Regions from separate parts of the Agrobacterium sp. ES01 genome, predicted to be linked through region 1. Evidence: predicted binding sites of a transcription regulator. Region 1 holds the regulator's gene; the other holds the start of a gene.
The links. Region 1 encodes PhoB, which activates phosphate uptake and scavenging genes when phosphate is short. Its sites were predicted from a motif close to TGTCATNNANCTGTCAT; they were not measured.
Positions count from the first base shown of each region.

Region 2: ACQQ2Q_RS10640 (LTA synthase family protein) is a predicted target of PhoB. The motif match lies at 2,296-2,312, and genes of this name have one in related genera.

Region 1 is NZ_JBNQTH010000001.1:1,145,646-1,149,233, reverse strand. Features, by position in the region: gene ACQQ2Q_RS05650 (aspartate aminotransferase family protein) at 1-550, opposite strand, end outside; gene ACQQ2Q_RS05645 (GcrA family cell cycle regulator) at 981-1,535, shown strand; gene phoB (phosphate regulon transcriptional regulator PhoB) at 1,651-2,334, opposite strand; gene phoU (phosphate signaling complex protein PhoU) at 2,356-3,069, opposite strand; gene pstB (phosphate ABC transporter ATP-binding protein PstB) at 3,116-3,588, opposite strand, start outside.
Region 2 is NZ_JBNQTH010000003.1:277,720-281,307, forward strand. Features, by position in the region: gene ACQQ2Q_RS10625 (TolB family protein) at 1-124, opposite strand, end outside; gene ACQQ2Q_RS10630 (hypothetical protein) at 150-488, opposite strand; gene ACQQ2Q_RS10635 (NAD+ synthase) at 485-2,167, opposite strand; gene ACQQ2Q_RS10640 (LTA synthase family protein) at 2,364-3,588, shown strand, end outside.

The DNA of each region.
Region 1 (3,588 bases):
GTTCAAGCAGGATGCCAGCCGTCTCCTCGGTGATCGCAGCCTTCACAGCTTCGATATCGCCGAACGCAACCTGATCGAAGCCGGGAGCCTTGGGGCCGAAGCCTTCCAGATACTTTTCCTGACCACCCGCCGCGATCGTCGCAATCGTCCGGCCGTGAAACGCGCCCTCAAAGGTAATGATGTGGAAGCGCTCTGGGTTGCCCTTGGCAAAATGGTAACGACGCGCGGTCTTGATCGCGCATTCCAGAGCTTCTGCGCCGGAATTGGTAAAGAACACGCGGTCGGCAAATGTTGCAGCCGTCAGACGCTCGGCAAGCTTTTCCTGGCCCGGAATGTCGTAGAGATTGGAAAGGTGCCAAACCTTGTCCGCCTGCTCTTTCAAGGCGCTCACCAGATGAGGATGCGCATGGCCGAGTGAGTTCACCGCGACGCCGGCGGCAAAGTCGAGATAGCGCTCGCCGTCTTCGGTGATCAGCCAGACACCCTCGCCGCGTTCGAAGCGCAACGGAGCGCGATTATAGGTCTGATAGAGCGGGGAGGCCTCGGCCATTGCGCTTGACTCCTTCGACAGGCACGGAAGATATGGGTTTCGCTGATTGGCGGGTGTTACGAAGTCTAAAAATCAAAAATGCCGCCTTGCGGCGGCTCGCGCACTATCTTCATTTCGGACCCCCATGTCAATAAATCACCGCAATTGCGGGACTTTTTAGCACGGTGCCGTCGCAGCCACGCTTTAGTAGGCGATAGTGGTATTTTAGCCTGTGGACAGCAAGTTGGGGAAAACTATGAAATCGATTCGCGATGATTCCGGCGACTCTTGTCACGGAGTCAGGCTCACACTAGGTTAATGATCAATTACTAGACTGCATGCGGCGGAACTAGTCACCGACAATATCGAGGCATATTTTTTGTTTCGGAGTCTTCCGAGGCAGCGGTGAAGGATTCGGCCTCGGAATGCGCTACAGGCGGAGATATTTGGCATGAATTGGACTGATGAGCGCGTTGAAAGGCTGACGAAGTTGTGGGCCGAAGGTCTCAGCGCAAGCCAGATCGCGGCACAACTAGGCGGCGTCAGTCGAAACGCTGTCATTGGCAAGGTACACCGACTTTGTTTGCCCGGTCGCGCCAAGGCTGGCGGCTCCTCGTCTGCCTCTCGCGCGCCAAAGCGTCCGGCGCCAACGACAGCGCGGCCGCAAAGCTTTCAGCCACGTGTAGCCACGCGCTCGGCCGCCCGTCCTGCCGGCACAACCGTGTCACACGATGAAATCGAAGCTGGTGGCGAAGAGGAGCGTGCAGTCGTTCCGGTGCCATCCAATGTCGTGGTGCCGATTTCGCGTCGTCTTGCCCTCACGGAACTCACCGATCGCACCTGCAAATGGCCGATTGGCGATCCGATGACTGATGAGTTTCATTTCTGCGGTTGCGAGGCATCGGATAACGCACCTTACTGCACCTACCACTCGAAACTGGCTTATCAGCCAGTCAATGACCGCAGGCGCTCATCCGCGCAAAAGCAATCGCTTCCCAGCCGATAAAGATCATGAGATGAGGCCCCGCAAGGGGCCTTTTTTATGCAGCAAGTAAAAAGCCCACCGCCTGGCTGGGCGATGGGTTGAAACAGCGGTAGCAACCGCCAGCATGGGTGACCTGTCAGGCCTCCATGGAATATCCGGCGCCGCGCACGGTGCGGATCACGTCCTGCATGTTGGAAAAATTAAGCGCCTTGCGCAGCCGGCCGACATGCACGTCCACGGTACGCTCGTCCACATAGATGTCATGCCCCCACACACCGTCGAGAAGCTGTGAACGCGAATAGACGCGCCCGGGCGATGCCATCAGGAATTCCAGCAGACGAAATTCGGTCGGTCCAAGTCGAACTTCACGGCTCTTGCGGTGAACACGATGCGTTTCGCGGTCGAGTTCGATGTCGCCGCAACGCAGAACGCTGGACAGCACTTCTGGCCGCGCCCTACGCAACATGGCTTTTACCCGTGCCATCAGTTCCGGTGTGGAGAAGGGCTTGACCACGTAGTCGTCTGCACCTGTCGCCAATCCGCGTATGCGTTCGCTTTCCTCGCCGCGTGCCGTCAACATGATGATCGGCAGCCGTTCTGTTTCCGGGCGAACCCGAAGGCGGCGGCAAAGTTCGATCCCCGACACGCCGGGCAACATCCAGTCAAGGATCAGGAGATCAGGAACCCGTTCCTGCATGCGTATTTCGGCCTCGTCGCCCCGAAGGATCGTCTCGACTTCATAGCCCTCAGATTCCAGATTGTAACGCAGGAGGACGCTCAGCGCCTCCTCGTCTTCAACCACAGCTATTTTCGGCGCCATCTAGTGTCTCACTTCAAGTGCTTATTCCGCGACCGCACTGACATCGGTCGTCGTATCGTCCTTGGGACGGTCACCTTCCGGCTGCATACCGGTGGTCATGTAATAGATGGTCTCTGCGATATTGGTCGCGTGGTCACCCACTCGCTCGATATTCTTGGCGCAGAACAGCAGATGCGTGCAGGTCGTGATATTGCGCGGATCTTCCATCATGTAGGTCAAAAGCTCGCGAAACAGCGAGGTGTAGATGGCGTCGATCTCTTCGTCGCGGTCACGGATGATCTTGGCCTTTTCCGCAGAACGGGTGGTGTAGACATCCAGAACATCGGTCAGCTGTTCGAGTGCGAGTTCGGAGAGATGTTCCAGTCCGCGCGCCAGCTTGCGAGGGACGCCGGTGCCCTGAACGGCCATCACGCGCTTTGCATTGTTCTTGCCCATGTCACCAACGCGTTCCAGATCGCTGGCAATTCTCAGCGCACCGATGATTTCGCGCAGGTCGGCTGCGACCGGCTGGCGACGAGCTATGGTGATGATGGCCTTGTCACCGATTTCCCGCTCGGCATTGTCCATCACCACGTCGTCAGAAATCACCTTCTGGGCAAGGGCGGCGTCGGAATTGACCAATGCGCGGACCGAGTCACCGACCATCTGTTCGGCAAGGCCCCCCATCTCGGAGATGCGCCGGATCAGATATTTAAGGTCTTCATCGAAAGCGGATAGAATATGGGTCGATGGCATTTGAGGTATCCTCGAAATTGGCTTCAGCGCGGATGAAAACGGGATATCAGCCGAAGCGGCCCATGATGTAATCCTGCGTGCGCTGATCATCCGGATTGGTGAACATCTTGTCTGTGTCGTTTTCCTCAACGAGTACGCCAAGATGGAACATGGCGGTGCGCTGCGAGACACGCGCGGCCTGCTGCATCGAGTGCGTCACGATCACGATCGTGTAATTGGCGCGCAGCTCATGGATGAGTTCTTCAACCTTGGCCGTCGCAATCGGATCGAGCGCCGAACAGGGTTCATCCATCAAAATGACTTCCGGGCTGACCGCTACTGCGCGCGCGATGCACAGGCGCTGTTGCTGACCACCGGAAAGGCCGGTGCCTGGCTCCTGAAGGCGATCCTTCACTTCGTTCCAGAGGCCGGCCTTCTGCAGGCTTGTCTCGACGATCTGGTCCAGGTCGGCCTTGCCCTTGGCGAGCCCGTGGATGCGCGGACCATAAGAGATGTTTTCATAGATCGACTTCGGAAAGG
Region 2 (3,588 bases), on a different contig from region 1:
TTCCATTGACGATCAGGAATTCGCCGTCGCGGGACCAGTTCGGCGCTTCGACAAGATCGTCTGTCTGCCAGACCACCTCGCACTCGCGCGTCTCCATGTCGTAGATCTCAACCGAACTGCGCATAATCCCTCCCCAATAACAAATTCGCCTACAAACTGGTTGGCTGTTCCAGCGCACGCCGCAGCTTGACGACAATCGCCACGCCCGTCTGCAACGCGTTGCGGCGACCCCACTCGCCCGCAAAGCCCCATACGAGACTGGCGACCAATGTCAGGAAACCGATGCCAAGCACCTTGAAGTCGCCGTCCCATAAGCCATAGGCGCCGATGGCGATTGCCGGCGCATAATAGGCAAAGGCCGACACCACACCGAAGAGCGAGCTGCGCCGCTCTTCGCTCGCCGAGACGGAAAAGATATAGTCTCGCTCAGCCTGCGAGAATTCAGGCATCGCGGTCCGAACGCCCGGATCCTCGGTACGATCGCTCATGCACGATCCCGGAACCGGTTCGTAATCGGATAGCGCCGATCACGGCCGAAATTCTTCTTGGTGATCTTCACGCCCGGCGCCGACTGACGACGCTTGTATTCCGCCAGATAAAGCAGGTGCTCGATGCGGTGGACCGTCGCGACGTCGTGCCCCCGCGCAATGATGTCTTCAACCGACATCTCCTTTTCCACCAGGCATTCCAGAATGTCATCCAGAACCGGATAAGGTGGCAGGGAATCCTGGTCCGTCTGATCGGGACGCAGTTCCGCAGAAGGTGCCTTGGTCAGGATATTGGCTGGGATAACCTCCCCAGACGGCCCAAGCGCTCCCGGCGGCACATGCGCGTTGCGCCAGGCAGAAATGGCATAGACCTGCATCTTGTAGAGGTCCTTGATGGGATTGAAGCCACCATTCATGTCGCCGTAAAGCGTCGCATAACCGACCGACATTTCCGACTTGTTGCCGGTGGTCACGACCATCGAACCGAACTTGTTGGAGATCGCCATCAGGATCGTGCCACGCGTGCGGCTTTGCAGGTTTTCCTCCGTCACGCCACTTTCCGTGCCCTCGAACATTTCGCCAAGTGCGGTCAGGAAGCCTTCTACAGGTTCCGCAATCGGCACGATGTCGTAATGGCAACCAAGAGCCTTGGCGCAATCGGCCGCATCTTTAAGCGAATCCTCGGAGGTATAATGATAGGGCAGCATGACCGTGCGCACGCGCTCCTCACCCAGTGCATCGACCGCAATGGCCGCGCAAATGGCCGAGTCGATGCCACCGGACAGTCCCAGCACGACGCTGCGGAAACCATTCTTGTTCACATAGTCACGAAAACCCAGCATGCAGGCGCGGTAGTCCGCTTCCTCCGCTTCTGGAATCTGTGACATCGGGCCTTTGTCACAGCACCAGCCGTCCTCCTCGCGACGCCATGTGGAGACATAGAAGGTCTCCTCGAACTGGCTCATCTGGAATGCCAGCGTCTTGTCTGAGTTGAAGGCAAAGCTTGCGCCATCGAAGACCAGTTCGTCCTGGCCGCAAAGCTGATTGACGAACAGAAGCGGCAGTCCGCTCTCGATGACCTGTCGCAACACCACCTGATGACGCACATCGAGCTTGCCGCGATAATAAGGCGAGCCATTCGGCACGATCAGGATCTCGGCGCCGGCTTCAGCCAGCGTCTCGCAGATACCCAGATCGTTCCAGATTTCCTCACAGATCGGGATACCGAGCCGAACACCGCGGAAATTGAAGGGACCCGAAATCGAGCCTTCCTCGAAAACCCGCTTCTCGTCGAATTCGCCATAATTGGGCAGATCGACCTTGTCGCGCAATGCCAGGATCTTGCCGCCATCGATCAGCGCCACGGAATTGTGTCGGCCTGTCTCACCCTGACGGGGAAAGCCGATGATCACGCCCGGACCGCCATCGGCTGTATCGGCAGCCAGTTCATCGACGGCTGACTGACAGGCCGCCAGGAATGACGGCTTCAGCACCAGATCCTCTGGCGGATAGCCCGAGATGAAAAGCTCGGGCAATACCACGAGGTCAGCGCCATTGGCCTTGGCCTCGACCCGCGCAGCCCGCGCCTTGGCAAGGTTTCCGGCGACATCGCCAACGGTCGGATTGCCCTGCGCGATTGCGATACGAAGTGTGTCGGTAACAGTCTTTTGCTCAGCCATGACAATCCTCTAGCGCGTGTCCTGTCGCTTCGCAACGACGAAGGACTGCCCGGACCGCAAAGCCTTTAACGCAGCGCAAAATAATTTACTCCAACGGGCGTCCCATAGCCTCCGTTCATCTAGCGTTCATGACAGTTATATGACACTTGTATGACACCGCTCATATTTTTCATTCCGACTGAACCTGGAGACTGCGTTGGCCGAGTTTGCCACCGATAACGCCCCCGTACTCGTAAAACAGCCAGCGCTGAAATCAGCGATACCAACGCACAGTCACGCCGGTTTTTTCGCCAGCAGCCTATGTCTGTTGAATTCGCTGGCATTGTCCTTCACCACCGTCTTCCTGATGGAATGGATCGCGCGCGGCACGCTCGATGACGTGGGAACCTATCTGTTTTCACCAGACAGACCGGGCCTTGCTGCAATCGGCCTCTTGTTCGTCTTCTATATTGCTCTTGATGCCCTGCTCGGCCGCGCCCATCAGGCCGCGCTTATCCTGATGCCGCTGGCCATCCTGCCAGCCTTCATATCGAGCCAGAAACAAATGTTTCTGTCAGATCCGCTCTATCCGAGCGACATGCTGTTCGGCCGCCAGATTTTCGAACTGATGCCGGCCATGGTGGCGGATCGTCCACTGGCCGCGTTCGGCTATGGCGTGGCAACCGTGCTCGCTGTGACCTCGATCGTCTATCTGTGGGTTTTCGCACGACGCAACTTCAATCCGATTTCCACCAAGGGAAAACTGGCCCGCCTGGCCCTGGCCATTCCCCTGATCGCCGGCTTTGTGCCACTGCTCGACTATGCCAAATATTCGCCGCTGCGGGACCAACTCAACATCATTCCCATGATGTGGGATCAGAAGGCCAACTACAGGCAGAACGGCTTCCTGTTCGCCTTTGCCTTCAATATCCCGATGGCCAATGTCGCGCCGCCCCAAGGCTATGATGCCACGGCAATCGACCAGATCCCCTCCACGCCAGCCTCTCCTGCGGCAGTTTCGACGTCCTCGGAGAAGCCCGACGTCATCATGATCATGAGCGAGTCGCTTTGGGATCCGACGCGGCTTACCTCGGTGCGGCTGACGCCTGATCCAATGCCGGTCATCCGCGCCAACCAGTCCGGGACAATGTTCTCGCCGGAATTCGGCGGGATGACCGCCAATGTCGAATTCGAGGCACTCACCGGCTTTTCCAATGCCTTCCTGCCCACCGGCAGCATTCCCTATCAGCAATATATCCGTCGCCCGCTGCCGTCGCTTGCCACTTTCTTCAAGTCGCAAGGCTATGCCGCCAAGGCCTTCCATCCTTTCCAGAGCTGGTTCTGGAACCGTGGCAATGTCTATGATGCGCTGGGCTTCGACAACTTCCTGTCGGAAGAAAACATGCCGCCGATGGAAAAGCGCGGCATCTTCGCCTCCGACG